DNA from 3 places in the Streptomyces sp. NBC_01294 genome. Region 1 is predicted to be linked to each of the others. Evidence: riboswitches for the same ligand, from Rfam matches in the RefSeq annotation. Region 1 holds a riboswitch; each other region holds the start of a gene.
The links. Region 1 has a riboswitch for cobalamin ahead of OG534_RS12130 (ribonucleoside-diphosphate reductase subunit alpha). Riboswitches for the same ligand answer to the same signal wherever they lie in the genome.
Positions count from the first base shown of each region.

Region 2: linked by a shared signal. The riboswitch ahead of OG534_RS28170 (cobalamin biosynthesis protein) and the one ahead of OG534_RS12130 (ribonucleoside-diphosphate reductase subunit alpha) in region 1 are both predicted to bind cobalamin.
Region 3: linked by a shared signal. The riboswitch ahead of OG534_RS35115 (CoA-acylating methylmalonate-semialdehyde dehydrogenase) and the one ahead of OG534_RS12130 (ribonucleoside-diphosphate reductase subunit alpha) in region 1 are both predicted to bind cobalamin.

Region 1 is NZ_CP108423.1:2,763,046-2,768,654, reverse strand. Features, by position in the region: gene OG534_RS12130 (ribonucleoside-diphosphate reductase subunit alpha) at 1-2,332, opposite strand, end outside; cobalamin riboswitch at 2,476-2,597, opposite strand; gene OG534_RS12125 (GNAT family N-acetyltransferase) at 2,649-3,146, opposite strand; gene OG534_RS12120 (Uma2 family endonuclease) at 3,225-3,812, shown strand; gene OG534_RS12115 (YbdD/YjiX family protein) at 3,869-4,075, opposite strand; gene OG534_RS12110 (carbon starvation CstA family protein) at 4,072-5,609, opposite strand, start outside.
Region 2 is NZ_CP108423.1:6,229,909-6,235,517, forward strand. Features, by position in the region: gene OG534_RS28160 (putative cobaltochelatase) at 1-1,094, opposite strand, end outside; gene OG534_RS28165 (cobyric acid synthase) at 1,369-2,889, opposite strand; gene OG534_RS28170 (cobalamin biosynthesis protein) at 2,886-3,863, opposite strand; cobalamin riboswitch at 3,901-4,054, opposite strand; gene OG534_RS28175 (hypothetical protein) at 4,166-4,387, opposite strand; gene OG534_RS28180 (inorganic phosphate transporter) at 4,414-5,609, opposite strand, start outside.
Region 3 is NZ_CP108423.1:7,758,371-7,763,979, reverse strand. Features, by position in the region: gene aceA (isocitrate lyase) at 1-1,135, opposite strand, end outside; gene OG534_RS35120 (short-chain fatty acyl-CoA regulator family protein) at 1,522-2,937, shown strand; cobalamin riboswitch at 2,994-3,164, shown strand; gene OG534_RS35115 (CoA-acylating methylmalonate-semialdehyde dehydrogenase) at 3,352-4,851, shown strand; gene OG534_RS35110 (acyl-CoA dehydrogenase family protein) at 4,848-5,609, shown strand, end outside.

The DNA of each region.
Region 1 (5,609 bases):
GCGCCTCGGCGTCGGCGACCGCCTGCGGCAGCTCGACGGGGGCGGCCGCCTGCGCGGCACGGGCGATCTTCGTCGCCGGGCGCGAGCGCAGGTAGTACGTGGTCTTCAGGCCCTGCTTCCAGGCGTACGCGTACATCGAGCTGAGCTTGCCGATGGTGGGCGTCTCCAGGAACAGGTTCAGCGACTGCGACTGGTCCAGGAACGGCGTACGGGCCGCCGCCATGTCGATCAGACCGCGCTGCGGGATCTCCCACGCCGTGCGGTACAGCTCGCGGACCTCGGCCGGGATCCAGCCGAAGCCCTGGACCGAGCCGGAGGCGTCGCGCAGCGCCTCACGGGTCTGGGTGTCCCACACGCCGAGCCGCTTCAGCTCCTCCACCAGGTAGCCGTTCACCTGGAGGAACTCGCCGCTGAGCGTCTCGCGCTTGAAGAGGTTGGAGACCTGCGGCTCGATGCACTCGTACACGCCGGCGATCGAGGCGATCGTCGCCGTCGGGGCGATGGCGAGGAGCAGGGAGTTGCGCATGCCGGTCTCGGCGACGCGGGCGCGCAGCGCGTCCCAGCGCTCCGGCCAGTTCAGCTCGACGTCGTAGTGGTCCGGGTGCAGGACGCCGCGGGCGGTGCGGGTCTGCTCCCAGGCCGGCAGCGGGCCGCTGCGCTCGGCGAGGTCGCACGAGGCCTCGTACGCGGCCAGCATGATGCGCTCGGAGAGCTTGGTGGACAGGGCCTTCGCCTCGGGGGAGTCGAAGGGCAGCTTCAGCTTGAAGAAGACGTCCTGGAGGCCCATCGCGCCCAGGCCCACCGGGCGCCAGCGGGCGTTGGAACGGCCGGCCTGCTCGGTCGGGTAGAAGTTGATGTCCACCACGCGGTCGAGGAAGGTGACGGCGGTGCGGACGGTCTCGTCGATCCGCTCCCAGTCGATCTCGCCGTCCACGACGAAGGCGCCCAGGTTGACCGAGCCGAGGTTGCAGACGGCGGTCTCGCCGTCGTTGGTGACCTCGATGATCTCGGTGCACAGGTTCGAGGAGTGCACGACCGTGCCCGGCTCGGCCGTCTGGTTCGCCGTGCGGTTGGAGGCGTCCTTGAAGGTCATCCAGCCCTGGCCGGTCTGCGCGAGGGTGCGCATCATCCGGCCGTACAGGTCGCGGGCGGGCATGGTCTTGCGGGCCAGGCCGTCCGCCTCGGCCTTGCGGTAGGCGGCGTCGAAGTCGTCGCCCCACAGGTCGACCAGCTCGGGCACGTCGGCCGGGGAGAACAGCGACCACTCGGCGTCGGCGTTCACGCGGCGCATGAACTCGTCCGGCACCCAGTGCGCCAGGTTCAGGTTGTGCGTACGGCGCTGGTCCTCACCGGTGTTGTCGCGGAGCTCCAGGAACTCCTCGATGTCCGCGTGCCAGGTCTCCAGGTAGACGGCGGCGGCGCCCTTGCGGCGGCCACCCTGGTTCACGGCGGCGACGGAGGCGTCGAGGGTCTTCAGGAACGGCACGATGCCGTTGGAGTGGCCGTTGGTGCCGCGGATCAGCGAACCGCGGGCGCGGATGCGGGAGTACGACAGGCCGATGCCGCCGGCGTGCTTGGAGAGCCGCGCGACCTGGTGGTAGCGGTCGTAGATCGAGTCCAGCTCGTCCAGCGGGGAGTCCAGCAGGTAGCAGGAGGACATCTGCGGGTGGCGGGTGCCGGAGTTGAAGAGCGTGGGGGACGACGGCAGGTAGTCGAGGCGGCTCATCAGCCGGTACAGCGAGGCCACTTCCTCGACGGCCTGGACGGACTCGTCCGCGGCGAGGCCACAGGCCACGCGCAGCATGAAGTACTGCGGGGTCTCGATGACCTGGCGGGTGATCGGGTGACGCAGCAGGTAGCGGCTGTGCAGGGTGCGCAGGCCGAAGAAGCCGAAGCGGTCGTCGGCGCCCTCGGCGAGGGTGAGCTCGACCAGCGAGTCCAGGCGGCTCGCGTGCGTCCGCACGAACTCGGCGGTGCGGTCGGCGATGAGGCCCTCGCGGTGGCCGACCTCGACGGAGGCGGAGAAGGAGGTGGAGCCCTGGCTCGCGGCCTCGTCGCGCACGGCCAGCGTCAGCAGCCGGGCGGCGAGCTTCGAGTACGCGGGGTCCTCGGAGATGAGACCGGCGGCGGCCTCGGTGGCCAGCCCCCGCAGTTCGGCCTCGTCGGCGGCGGAGCTGCGGCCGCGCAGCGCGGAGGCCGCGACCCGGCCGGGGTCGGTGTCGGGGAGGTCCGCCGTCAGTTCGGTGAGGGTACGCAGCAGCGTGGCCCCCGGGCCCTCGGTGTTGTCGCCAGAAACGGACTCGGCGCGCGGTGCGGAAGGCGCGATGGTCACGGCGGGAGCTCTCCCTCGCTCGGCCCGGTCATCGGCGGAGCGGGGCGCGAGCGGGCGCATGCGGGCGTGGCAGGAACGCGTACACCGCATGGCGTCCACCGGCCCAACCGCGAGGCCCGGACGTGTCGGCACCCGGTTCGGTCGAGCCGGGCGCGCTGTCGGCAGGTCATCGGACTTGGTGTCCGGTAGGCGGACACTTCATACCGTTGCGGGACAGTTCCGGATTCACACCGGATTCCCCTGCGGCGACAGCAGGCATGAGCATACATGTGGGGGCGGCCCGATGCGGTAGCCCCCACATGTAGTGTCGGCGTGGCTACAGCTTGAGTCGATAAGTCAGGAGTTCCAGGCCCTCGATCGGCTCCCAGTCCCGCTCGGGAGTCCGCACGAAGCCCAGTCGCGCGTAGAGCCGCTGAGCCCCCGCCATGCCGGGCTGGGTGGAGAGCACCATCGCCGTCACGCCTTCGATCGCCCGCGCCCGTTCGAGGCAGGCCCGCACCAGCGCCTCGCCGACGCCCCGGCCGCGCCCCGCGCGGGCCACCGCGAGCATCCGGAACTCGGCCTCGTCCGCGCCCGCGATGTCGGCCAGCGGGCTCCCGGGCGCGGCGAAGGTCACTCCGCCCAGCACCCGCCCGTCCTGCTCGGCGACGAGCACCTCGGCCCGGGCGGCCCGGCCGGCCACGTCGCGCAGCGTGTTCAGGTAGTCGTCGTTGTCGTTGAGGTCCAAGTGCCCGTCGCCGAGGTAGGCCTGGGCGGTGATCTCACCCAGCTCCGCGTACTCGGCGTGCCGTGCCGCCCTGATCACGATGTCCATGCGGTCGAGTGTGCAGGACGGGTGCCGGCGGGCGGCGCTATCGTCGGAAGGAGCACCGTCCAGGAAGGCGAGCGAGGCATGAACGTGATGACCGATCACCGTCCCCATATGCAGACCGAGGACTTCGAAGCCGTGGCACGGATAGCTGCCAGAGAGGTCGAAGGTCTGCGGCTGGAATTCATCGACGGGGTCATCAGGAGCAAGGCAGTGCCTGACGGAGATCACGACCGTATCGTTCTGTGGCTCGCACGCATCTGCATGCAGCACCGGCCCGAGTTGTGGCTTCACGTGGAGCGGGGGTTGGCTGTCGGGGACTACCGCTCGGGTCGCGCCCGTCCTGATGCGGCTCTCGCGCTCGATGATGCGTTCGTCGGCCAGGGAGAGTGGGCCGACCCCGCCCCGGTCCTGATGGTCGTCGAGGTTACCTCGTACGACACTGACACCGACCGGCGCGACCGCGTGGAGAAGCCCCTCGCCTACGCGCAGACTGGCATCCCTGTGTACCTGCTCATCGACCGGGAGGCGTGCGACGTGACCGTGTTCAGCGAGCCGGACGGCCGTCGATATGCGAACACCCGCACGGTGGAGTTCGGCAATAACGTTGAACTCCCCGACCCCGTTAACGTCACCCTCCAGACCGAGCCCCTGAAGGACTGGGTGCGCTGAACAGCCCGAAGGCCCCGCCGGAAGCATCCGGCGGGGCCTTCGGTGTGCGGGGCGGCTCAGCAGCAGCCGAAGCCCTCGCGGGGGTCCGCCTCGCGCGCGTCCGTACGGGCGTGCTCGAAGGCCCTGCGGCTCAGGACCTCCGCGTCCGGGTCGTGGGAGCGGGCGTGGGCGACGTACCGGTCGTACGCCGCCTCCCCCGAGAACTCCCGTACGTAGAACCGGGCCCTCCCCAGCGCACTGCGCAGGCGCGGCAGGCCGCTCATGAGGCCAGGGTCTCCTTGACCCGGCCGCCGCTCGCATCGAGTCCGGCCGCGGCGAGCTCCGCCCGCTCCTCCGCGGTCGGGATCAGTCCGGCCGGGGCGACGATCTTCGACTCGGTCCACGGGGTCTCCGTCAGGGTGACCGACTCGGGCTTGCGGACGGCCTTCCAGCAGGTCCGGGCCGCGTCGAGCAGCACGATGATGATCAGCAGCGCGAAGAGGGCCGACAGCACGCCGTCCACCGTGGCGTTGGTGACCACGGTGTGCATCTCGTCCATGTTCTTCGCGGGCTTGAGCACCTTCCCGGCGTCGATGCCCTCCTGGTAGGTGCTGCGCTGCGCGAAGAAACCGATCTTCGGGTTGTCGGAGAAGATCTTCTGGTAGCTCGCGGTGAGCGTCACGGCCACGTCCCACACCAGCGGAACGCCCGTCACCCACGCCCACTTGAGCCGGCCGGACTTGATCAGCAGGGTGGTGCAGACGGCCAGGGCGACCGCGGCGAGCAGCTGGTTCGCGATGCCGAAGAGCGGGAACAGCTGGTTGATGCCGCCCAGCGGGTCCTTGATGCCGACCCACAGGAAGTAGCCCCAGGCGCCGACGACGATCGCGCTGGCCAGCCAGACGCCCGGCTTCCAGCTGACGTCCTTGAACGGCTTGTGCAGGTTGCCGAGGGTGTCCTGGAGCATGAACCGGCCGACCCGGGTGCCCGCGTCGAGCGTGGTGAGGATGAACAACGCCTCGAACATGATGGCGAAGTGGTACCAGAAGGCCTTCATCCCGGCCCCGCCGATCACCGACGAGAAGATCTCCGACATTCCGAGTGCGAAGGTCGGCGCGCCGCCCGTACGGGACAGCAGGCTGGCCTCCTCCACGTCCTTCGCCGCCTGGGTCAGCGCCTCGGGCGAGATGGCGAAGCCGAAGTTGGTCACCGCCTGCGAGGCCGTTTCGACCGTGGTGCCGACGACGCCCGGGGGCGAGTTCACCGCGAAGAACAGACCCGGCTCGATGATGCAGGCCGCGATCACCGCCATCACGGCGACGAAGGACTCGGTCAGCATTGCGCCGTAGCCGATGACCCGGACCTGGGTCTCCTTCTGGATCATCTTCGGGGTGGTGCCCGAGGCGACCAGCGAGTGGAAGCCGGACAGGGCGCCGCAGGCGATGGTGATGAAGACGAACGGGAACATCGAGCCGGCGAAGACCGGGCCGTCGCCGCGCGAGGCGAAGTCGGTGACCGCGGGCATCTTCAGCATCGGCATCGCGATGACCACGCCCAGGGCGAGCAGCGCGATGGTGCCGATCTTCATGAAGGTGGAGAGGTAGTCGCGGGGCGCGAGCAGCATCCACACCGGCAGGACCGACGCGACGAAGCCGTACGCGACCATCCACAGGACCAGCGTCTCCTTCTCCAGCGTGAAGGTGCCCGCGAAGGAGGACTCGGCGACCCAGCCGCCCGCGACGATGGCGAGCAGCAGCAGCACGACGCCGATGGAGGAGACCTCGGTGACCCGGCCCGGCCGCAGCACGCGCAGGTAGA
Region 2 (5,609 bases), 3.5 Mb from region 1:
CCGTCACCATCCGGGCCCTCGGGGTCCGGGTTCGGGTCCGGGTCGGGCTCCGGCTCCGGGTCGGGCTCGCGCTCCGGCTCCTCGTCGGGGAACTGGTCGAGGATCTCGTCCAGCCGGTCCTCGTCCAGGCCCGGCGCGTCGAAGGGATTGCGGCGCCGGCGGTGGGGGAGGGCCAGCAGCGCGGCCTGCCGCACGTCCTCCTTCAGCACGGCGCTCCGCCCGGCCCAGGCGGCCAGGGCGGTCGCGGTCCGCGCCATCACGATGTCGGCCCGCATGCCGTCGACCTCGAAGCCGGCGCAGGTCGCGGCGATCTGCAGCAGCGCGGTGTCCCCGAGCCGGACCTGCGGGAGCAGCGCCCGCGCGGCCACCACCCGGGCACGGACCTCGTTCTCGTCACCGGCCCAGCGGTCGGCGAAGCCCGCGGGATCGTCCTCGTACGCGAGCCGGCGGCGCACCACCTCGACCCGCAGGGCGGGCTCGCGGGAGGCGGCGACCTCGACGGTCAGCCCGAAGCGGTCGAGCAGCTGCGGCCGCAGCTCGCCCTCCTCGGGGTTCATCGTGCCGACGAGCAGGAAGCGGGCGGCGTGGCGTACGGAGACGCCCTCGCGCTCCACGTACGAGGCGCCCATCGCCGCGGCGTCGAGCAGCAGGTCGATCAGGTGGTCGTGGAGGAGGTTGACCTCGTCGACGTAGAGGATCCCGCGGTGGGCGTCCGCGAGCAGCCCGGGCTCGAAGGCCTTCACGCCTTCGGCGAGGGCCCGTTCGATGTCGAGGGCGCCGACGAGGCGGTCCTCGGAGGCGCCGACGGGCAGCTCCACCATGCGGGCGGGCCGGGCGCCGCCGGGGCCGGGCTCGTGCGGGCCGTCCGGGCAGGCCGGGTCCGGCGCGCCGGGCGCGCAGGAGAACCGGCACCCGGGTACGACGTCGACCTGCGGCAGCAGGGTCGACAGCGCGCGCACGGCGGTGGACTTGGCGGTCCCCTTCTCGCCGCGCACGAGCACACCACCGACCGCGGGGCTCACGGCGTTGAGCAGGAGCGCCAGCCGCAGGTCGGTCTGGCCGACCACTGCGGTGAACGGATAGGGCGTGCTCATGTGTTGCTCACTCCTTGGATGCGGACCGTGGCAGGGGCCTGGCCGGATGCTCTGCGCGGAGCCGTGGGCGAGTGCGGCGCCGTCGCCGGGGCCCCGTCCCGGACCCCGCGCCTCAAACGCCGGCGAGGCTGGAAGACCGGGGCTCCGCCCCGCGCCCCGCGCCTCAGGCGAGGCTGGTTGTCGAGCCCCGCCGGCGATTGAGGCGCGGGTCCGGGCAGGGCCCGGGAAACGGAGAAAGGGCGGGTAGGGGAACAGCCCCGCAGGGCGCGGCCCCTCACGGCGCGCCCGGTGGGAGGAAGGGGAGGCCCGACGGGGCGCCGGCCTCGATCAGCCGCAGCAGCGCATCCGTGTCCGCGTGCTCCTCGATCAGGTCGCCCAGCAGGTCGAGCTGCTGCTCGCGCAGCGCCTCGAACGACGTGTCCGGCGCCGGCACGAACCGCCGCCCCGCCGCCGCCGCGACCTCCCGCAGGAACGCCCGGCGGAAGCCGTCCGACTCCAGCGAGCCGTGCCAGTGGGTGCCCCACACCGATCCGACGCGGCAGCCGTCGAGGAAGGGCTCCCCGCCCAGGACCTGCGCGACCCCGTGGTGGATCTCGTAGCCCGTCACGGCCTCGCCCAGCGCCGAGCCCACCGGCCGGGCCAGGGTCTTCTCCGGCGCGAAGCGCACCCGTACGGGCAGCAGCCCGAGGCCGTCCACCGCCCCGGCCCGCGATTCGACCTCGTCCTCGATGTGCTCGCCCAGAACCTGGAACCCGCCGCAGATACCCAGGACCGGCCGCCCCTCGGAGGCCCGCCGCGCCAGCGCGTCCGCGAGTCCGCGTTCGCGCAGCCACGCCAGTGCCTTCACCGTGCCCCGGGTGCCGGGGACGACGACCAGGTCCGCGTCGGCCAGTTCCTCGGCCCGGTCCACGAACCGCACCACGACCCCCGGCTCCGCCGCGAGCGCGTCGACGTCCGTGAAGTTCGACATCAGCGGCACCGCGCACACGGCGACCCGCAGCACGTCCTCGCCCACGGGCGGCGCCACCACGGATTCCCGTACCGCGCCCCGCAGGGAGACCCGCAGGCCGTCCTCTTCGTCGATGCCCAGCCCGTGCCGGAACGGCAGCACCCCGTAGGTCGCCCGCCCGGTCAGGCCGCGCAGCATCTCCATGCCCGGCTCCAGCAGCGACACGTCGCCGCGGAACTTGTTGACCATGTACCCCGCGATCAGCGACTGGTCCTCGGGGGAGAGCAGTGCGGTCGTCCCGAAGAAGGACGCGAAGACCCCGCCCCGGTCGATGTCGCCCACCACGACCACCGGGAACCGCGCGGCCCGCGCGATCCCCATGTTCACGATGTCGGTCCGGCGCAGGTTGATCTCGGCCGGACTCCCCGCTCCCTCGCAGATCACGGCGTCATACGTGCCCCGCAGCTGCTCCAGGCAGTCCGTGACGATGCCGAGCAGCTGCTCCTGGCGCCCGCCGTGGTAGCCGCGCGCGCTCATCTCGCCCACGGGCTTTCCCAGCAGCACCACCTGGCTGCTGCGGTCGCTGCCGGGCTTGAGCAGCACCGGGTTCATCAGCGCCGTCGGCTCCACGCGGGCCGCCTGGGCCTGCATCGCCTGGGCGCGCCCGATCTCGGCGCCCTCCCGCGTGACGAACGAGTTCAGCGACATGTTCTGCGCCTTGAAGGGCGCCACCTTCACGCCTTGGCGGCTCAGCCAGCGGCAGATGCCCGCCGTGACCACGCTCTTGCCGGCGTCCGACGTGGTGCCCGCGACCAGCAGACCGCCGCCGCGCTTCGCGCCGCTCATGCGCGCCGCCCTCTCTTGGTCGTACGGGGGATCAGCAGTCGGGAGACCAGCAGCCGGGCGGCCACACAGGTCCCCAGGGCCAGCCAGGTCACCTGCTGCGACAGCCGGACCGCCCGCTCGATGTCCGCGACCTCCACCGGCCGCCCCTTCTCGCCGTTCAGCACGGCACGGTGCTCGACCCGGCCGCCGTACGCCAGGGTCCCGCCCAGTCTGACGCCGAGCGCCCCGGCGAAGGAGGCCTCGACGGGTCCGGCGTTCGGGCTGGGGTGCGCGGCGGCGTCCGAGCGCCAGGCCCGTACGGCTCCCCGCCGGTCGGGTCCGGCCAGTACGGCGGCGGCCGCCGTCAGCCGGGCCCCAGGCCAGCCCGCCAGGTCGTCGAGCCGGGCGGAGGCCCAGCCGTAGCGCAGGTAGCGGGGGGACTTGTGGCCGACCATCGCGTCCAGGGTGTTCACGGCGCGGAAGGCCAGCAGGCCCGGGACGCCGGCGACGGCGCCCCACACCAGGGCCCCGACGACCGCGTCGGAGGTGTTCTCGGCGACGGACTCCACGACCGCGCGGGCCATCTGCTGCCCGTCCAGGGCTTGCGGGTCGCGCCCGCACAGGTGGGGCAGCCGCTCCCGGGCCACCTCGGTGTCCCCTGCGGCGAGCGCCCCGCCGATGGCGCGGGCCTCGCGGCCCAGCGAGGTGCCGCCCACGACGGCCCAGGTGGCGGCGGCGGTCAGGGTGATACGGGCGGCAGCGGGCCGGGAGCGCACGGCGCGGGCGCCCAGCGCACCGACGGCGGCCGCGCCCCCGGCGCACACCAGGGTGTGCAGGAGGCCCCGGGCGCGGTCGTCGCGCCACAGGGAGCGCTCGACGGCGGCGGCGGCCCGCCCGAAGGCGGCCACGGGGTGCCCTCGGCGGGGATCACCGAGGATCCGGTCGCCGATCAGGCCCGCCGTGGCGCCGTACGCGAACACGCGATCGGCACGCATGGTGGCAGGTATGTCCTCACTCAGGGTCCGCGCCCTGGTTCGACGTGTCCGGCGGCGAGAGTTCCTGGCTCCCGGGACGCACGCGCGGCGTGCGCTCCCCGGTGACAGTGGCGGGACCGCGCCGGATTCGCACCGGACTTCCTCTCCATGCCGCCGTATTGGCTCGGGCAGTCCACCACGCACCGAGAACGCCCGTCAACTCGCCGTTGACCTGCGGCGCTGCAGGGGCGGGAGATGCGAAAGCTCCCCCCGGGAGAAACCCGGAGGGAGCCTTCGCGCCCGGCCCGCCGTACGGCGGGGGATCAGGCGACGATCAGGTAGATCCCGTACGTCACGGCGGCCGCGACGAGCGTGAAGCAGAGGTACGCGCCGCTGCGGGCCAGGGTGGCGGCGCCGCCCTGCTCGGTCGCGGCCTCGTGCTTGGACAGGCCCATCAGGCCCAGCGTGAACAGGGCCACGAGGGCGACGGTGGCGAAGAGGCTGACCCCGAAGACGGAGCCGAGCGCTTCCCAGTCGATCTTCATACTGCCGTTTCCTCTGTGTGTCTCGGTCAGACCGCGGCGGCCGGAGCCGCCGGGGTCGTCGTCGCGGCCGGGATGGTGGCCTTGAGGGCGTCGTCCGTGACCGCGGCGGTCGTACCGGCGGCTGCGACCGTCGTGCCGGCCGCGGCGACGGTCGGCGGGACGGTGACGGCCGCGATCGCCGTGGTGACGACACCCGGCTCGTGGGCGTCGACCGGCTCCACGTCGTTGACGTTGCTGTGGTCGACGACCTGGCGGCGCGAGATGAGCCAGATGGCGAGGCAGGAGCCGACCAGGAAGACGGTGACGGCGGCGATGCCGATGTCACCCGTGCGCATGACCAGCTCGGCACCGGCCGAGACCAGCGCGGCGGCCGGCAGGGTCAGGCCCCAGGCGACGAACATGCGGGTCGCGGTGGACCAGCGGACCACACCGCCCTTGCGGCCCAGGCCCGCACCCATGACCGCACCGGAGCACGAGTGGGTGGTGGAGAGCGAGAAGCCCAGGGTGGAGGAGGCGAGGATGACGGACGCGGCCGAGGTCTGGGCGGCGAAGCCCTGCTGCGGCTGCAGGTCGGTCAGGCCCTTGCCCATGGTGCGGATGATGCGCCAGCCGCCCAGGTAGGTGCCCATCGCGATGGCCACACCGGCCGAGACGATGACCCACACCGGCGGGTTCGAGTCGGGGGCGATCGCACCGCCGGCGATGAGGGCCAGGGTGATGATGCCCATCGTCTTCTGCGCGTCGTTGGTTCCGTGCGCGAGGGAGACGAGGCCGGCCGAGGCGATCTGACCGGCGCGGTAGCCCTTGGCGGAGGTCTTGTCGCCGACCTTGCCGCCCATCTTGTAGGTGACCTTGGCGGCCAGGTACGCGGCGATGCCGGCCACCAGCGGGGCGGCGATCGCGGGGATGAGCACCTTGGTGACGATGACGCTGCCGTTGACCGCGCCGATGCCGGCGGAGGCGACCGCGGCGCCGATGAGGCCGCCCATCAGGGCGTGCGAGGAGCTGGAGGGGAGGCCGACCAGCCAGGTGACGAGGTTCCAGAGGATCGCGCCGACGAGGGCCGCGAAGATCACTTCTGGCTGGATGCCGTCCTCGTTGACCAGGCCCTTGGAGATCGTCTTGGCGACCTCCACGGACATGAACGCGCCGACGAGGTTGAGCACGGCGGACATGGCCACCGCCGTCTTGGGCTTGAGGGCGCCGGTCGAGATGGTGGTGG
Region 3 (5,609 bases), 5.0 Mb from region 1:
CGTAGGCGGTCATGCCCTGCTCGGCGTAACCGCGGGCGAGGTCGAACATGCCGTGGTTGAGGGAGTGGAAGCCGGCGAGGGTGATGAACTGGAAGCGGTAGCCCATCGCGCCCAGCTCCCGCTGGAACTTGGCGATCTCGTCGTCGTCCAGCGCCGCCTTCCAGTTGAAGGACGGCGAGCAGTTGTAGGCGAGCATCTGGTCCGGGTACCGCGCGTGGATCGCCTCGGCGAACTCGCGGGCCTGGGCGAGGTCCGGGGTGCCGGTCTCGACCCAGATCAGGTCCGCGTACGGGGCGTAGGCGAGGCCGCGGGCGATGACCGGCGCCATGCCGTTCTGCACCCGGTAGAAGCCCTCGGCGGTGCGCTCGCCGGTGGCGAACCGCGCGTCGCGCTCGTCGACGTCGCTGGTCAGCAGGTTCGCGGCGAGGGCGTCCGTGCGGGCGATGACCAGGGTGGGGACGTCGGCGATGTCGGCGGCGAGGCGGGCCGCGTTGAGGGTGCGGATGTGCTGGGAGGTGGGGACGAGGACCTTGCCGCCGAGGTGGCCGCACTTCTTCTCGGAGGCGAGCTGGTCCTCGTAGTGGATGCCGGCCGCGCCCGCCGCGATCATCGCCTTGGTCAGTTCGAAGGCGTTGAGCGGGCCGCCGAAGCCGGCCTCGGCGTCGGCGACGATCGGCGCCAGCCAGTCGGTCCCCCCGTCAATCGAACTGGTCGTGCCGCCCTCGGCGGTGGCGATCTGGTCGGCGCGCAGCAGCGCGTTGTTGATCCGGCGCACCACCTGCGGGACCGAGTTGACCGGGTACAGGCTCTGGTCCGGGTAGGTGTGGCCCGCCTGGTTGGCGTCGGCGGCGACCTGCCAGCCGGAGAGGTAGATGGCCTGGAGGCCGGCCCGGACCTGCTGGACGGCCTGACCGCCGGTCAGCGCGCCGAGGGCGTGGATGTAGTCGCGTTCGTGCAGCTGGCGCCACAGTCGTTCGGCGCCGCGCCGGGCCAGGGTGTGCTCCTCGCGGACGCTGCCGGAGAGCCGCACCACGTCCTCGGCCGTGTAGGTGCGCTCGATGCCCGCCCACCGAGGATCGTCGGCCCACCGCTGCTTGAGCTGCTCGGCCGCCGCCGTCGTGTTCGCCGTTGCCATGACCGTCACCGTTTCCATCCGTCGCTTGTCTTGCCAATGAGCGGGGCATTGACTGCTGCGCATTGGCACTCTGTGCCTGTTCGGGAGATGCGGCCGCCGAACCCGGCTGCAGGCCGAAGCTGAGCAATGCTGCCGAGCCGCCGGGCGGAACGGCCGGGGACACCGAAATCAGGGCGTGAATCGGGCCTGGAAGTCCACCTCGGCTGCCGGGTCCGGCTGACCGCAGGACCGACTCTGGCACTGACACCGAGTGCCAACAAGGAAGTACATCTGCCAAGCTTTGCGAATCTTCGGAGCCGAAATTGCCAAGGTTGCGAAGCTCCTCGGCGGCGAAGGTCCACGTACCCTGACGACGCATTGACGCATGCCAACGGTGGAGGAGTGCGGTGAGCAAGACGTACGCGGGAGCGCGGCTGCGGCGGCTCCGCGAGGAGCGGCGGATGACCCAGGCCGACCTGGCACGGGTGCTGGCCATCTCCCCCAGCTACCTCAACCAGATGGAGCACGACTCCCGGCCGCTGACCGTCCCCGTGCTGCTGCGCCTCACCGAGGCGTTCGGGGTCGATCCGGGGTTCTTCTCGGAGCGCGACACCAGCCGCCTGGTCGCGGACCTGCGCGAGGCGCTCGCCAAGGAGGTCGCCGAGGCCCGCGTCTCCCCCTCCGACCTGGCCGAACTGGCCACCCGGATGCCTGCCGTCGCCTCGGTCCTGCTGGACCTGGGCCGGCGCGGCCAGCTCCTGGCCGAGCGCCTCGCCGACGCCGCCGACGGCCGGGACGCGGTGACGGACGCACCCCGCTCGCCCCACGAGGAGATCCGCGAGTTCTTCTACCGGCGGCAGAACTACCTGCACGAGACCGATCTGGCGGCCGAAGCCCTCGCCCGCGAGATCGGCATCCGCCCCGGTGACGTCATCCGCGCCCTGACCCGCCGGCTGTCCGATCGGCACGGCGTCAGGACCGCCCCGGATTCCGACCGGCTGCACCACTACGACGCGACCGCCCGGGTCCTGCACCTGTCGAACCGGCTGCGGCCGGGCCAGCAGGCGTTCCGGATGGCCACGCAGCTGGCGCTGATCGAGTACGGGGCCGAACTGGACCGGCTGGCCACCGAGGACTTCCCGCCCGGCTCCCCCGTGCACGCCCTCGCGCGGATCGGCATCGCCAACTACTTCGCGGCCGCGCTCATCCTCCCGTACACGGCCTTCCACACCGCCGCGGAGGAGTTCCGCTACGACATCGAGCGGCTCACCGACCACTTCGGGATCGGCTACGAGACGGTCTGCCACCGCCTCAGCACCCTGCAACGGCCCAGGCTGCGCGGGGTTCCCTTCTCCTTCGTCCGGGTGGACCGGGCCGGGAACATGTCCAAGCGGCAGTCCGCCACCGGATTCCACTTCTCCCGCGCGGGCGGCACCTGCCCGCTGTGGAACGTGTACGAGGCCTTCGCCGCGCCCGGTCGCATCCACGTCCAGGTCGCCGCCATGCCCGACGGGCAGCGGTTCCTGTGGACCGCCCGCGCCGTCACCCGCCACCGCGGCGGCTGGGGCGAGCCCGGCAAGACCTTCGCGATCGGGCTCGGATGCGAGATCCGGCACGCCTCCCGGCTCGTGTACGCCGACGGGCTCGACCTCGACAACACGGCGGCGGCCACGCCCATCGGCATGGGCTGCAGGCTCTGCGAACGCCTCGACTGCCCGCAGCGGGCCGTCCCGCCGCTCGGCCGGGTCCTGGCCGTCGACGAGAACAGCAGCACTTTCATCCCGTACCCGGTGACCAGGAACTCCGCCCCGGCCCACGGCTGACGGACGCCGGCGCGCGGCAGGGGGGTCTGGACTTACTAGGACGTCCAACTATATGTTCGCCGCACAAGGTCCGCGGTGCAGGGAAGCCGGTGAGAAACCGGCACGGTCCCGCCACTGTGACCGGGGAGTGTGCTGCCATCCACACGCCACTGACGAGGTCTGTCGGGAAGGCGGGCGGCACGCGGTGATCCGGGAGTCAGGATACCGGCCGCGGAACGTTCCGTGTTGTCCACGAGGATGGAGCAGACACGCATGGCACCGGTTTGTACCCAGGACCCTGGTGATCCGGCGGAGCGCGCGCACACCTGCGCACGCTCGTAGTTCTCACGGCCTTCCCCAGCGGCGCACCCCACCGGGCGCGTTCGCCGGTCCGCCGTGCCATCCCCGGATCCAACCTGACGAGAGCAGGCACCCATGGTCCGTGAACTCACCCATTTCATCGGCGGCAAGCACACCACCGGAACATCCGGACTCTTCGCCGACGTGTACGACCCCAACACCGGCACCGTCCAGGCCCGCGTCCCGCTCGCCGGGCGCGCCGACACCGAGGCGGCCATCGCGAACGCCGAGGAGGCGCAGGCGGATTGGGGCCAGTGGAACCCGCAGCGCCGCTCGCGCGTGCTGCTGCGCTTCCTCCAACTGGTCGAGGGCGAGCGGGACTCCCTCGCCCGCATGCTGTCGGCCGAGCACGGCAAGACCGTCGCCGACGCGCACGGTGACCTGCAACGCGGCCTGGAGGTGGTCGAGTTCGCCGCCGGCGTCCCGCACCTGCTGAAGGGGGAGTTCACCGACAACGCGGGCACGGGCATCGACGTGCACTCCCTGCGCGCGCCGCTCGGCGTGGTCGCCGGGATCACCCCCTTCAACTTCCCGGCGATGATCCCGCTGTGGCAGGCCGCACCGGCTCTGGCCTGCGGCAACTCCTTCATCCTGAAGCCCTCGGAACGGGACCCGTCCGTACCGCTGCGGCTCGCCGAGCTCTTCCTGGAAGCCGGCCTGCCGCCCGGCGTGCTCAACGTGGTCAACGGCGGCAAGGAGGCCGTCGACACCCTCCTCGAAGACCCCCGCGTGCAGGCCCTCGGCTTCGTCGGCTCCACCCCGATCGCCGCGCACATCTACGCCACCGCCGCCGCCCACGGCAAGCGCGCCCAGTGCTTCGGCGGCGCCAAGAACCACATGATCGTGATGCCGGACGCCGATCTCGACCAGGCCGTGGAGGCGCTCATCGGCGCCGGATACGGGTCGGCCGGCGAGCGCTGCATGGCCATCGCCGTGGCCGTCCCCGTCGGCGAGGAGACCGCGGACGCGCTGGTGGCCAAGCTGAAGGAGCGCATCGCCACCCTGCGCGTCGGCCGCTCCGACGACCCCGAGGCAGACTTCGGGCCGCTGGTGAGCCGTGACGCGCTCGACCGGGTCAACCGCTACGTGGGCATCGGCGCCACCGAGGGAGCCGAACTCGTCGTCGACGGACGCGGGTTCACCCTGGCCGGGCACGAGAACGGCTACTTCGCCGGCGCCACCCTCTTCGACCGGGTCACCCCCTCGATGCGGATCTACCGGGAGGAGATCTTCGGGCCGGTGCTGTCCGTCGTACGGGCCGCCGACTACGAGGAGGCACTGCGCCTGCCCACCGAGCACCCGTACGGCAACGGCGTCGCGATCTTCACCCGCGACGGCGACACCGCCCGCGACTTCACCCGCCGGGTGGGCGCCGGCATGGTCGGCGTCAACGTGCCGATCCCCGTCCCGGTGGCGTACCACACCTTCGGCGGCTGGAAGCGGTCCGGTTTCGGGGATCTGAACCAGCACGGACCGGACTCCATCCGCTTCTACACCCGGACCAAGACCGTCACCTCGCGCTGGCCCTCCGGGGCCAAGGAGGGCGCGAGCTTCACGATCCCGACGATGGGATGAGCGCCGTGACCACCCTCACCGAGGACCAGCTCGCCCTCGCCGAGGTCACCCTCGACTTCGCCCAGGAGCACCTGGCCCCGTACGCCGTCGCCTGGGACCGGGACAAGCACTTCCCCGTCGAGGTCATCCGCCGGGCCGCGGTCCTCGGTCTCGGCGGCGTCTACGTGCGGGAGGAGCACGGCGGTTCGGGGCTCGGCCGCGCCGACGGCGTCCTCGTCTTCGAGACCTTGGCCACCGGCTGCCCGTCCATCGCCGGCTACCTCTCCATCCACAACATGGTCGCCTGGATGATCGACCGCTACGGGGACGCCGCGCAGCGCCGCCGCTGGCTGCCGGGCCTGTGCTCGGCCGACTCCCTGGGCAGCTACTGCCTCACCGAACCCGGGGCCGGCTCCGACGCGGGAGCCTTGCGCACCCGCGCCGAGCGGAACGGCGACCACTACGTGCTGACCGGCGTCAAGCAGTTCATCTCCGGCGCCGGGGCCGCCGGGGTCTACATCGTCATGGCCCGCACCGGCGAGAGCGGGCCCGGCGGGATCTCGGCGTTCGTCGTCGCACGCGAGGACCCCGGGGTCTCCTTCGGCCCCAACGAGCACAAGATGGGCTGGAACGCGCAGCCCACCCGCCAGGTCGTCCTCGACGGCGTGCGCATCCCCGCCGACCGCCGGCTCGGCGCCGAGGGCGACGGCTTCCGCATCGCCATGAACGGCCTCAACGGCGGCCGGCTCGGCATCGCCGCCTGCTCGCTCGGCGGCGCC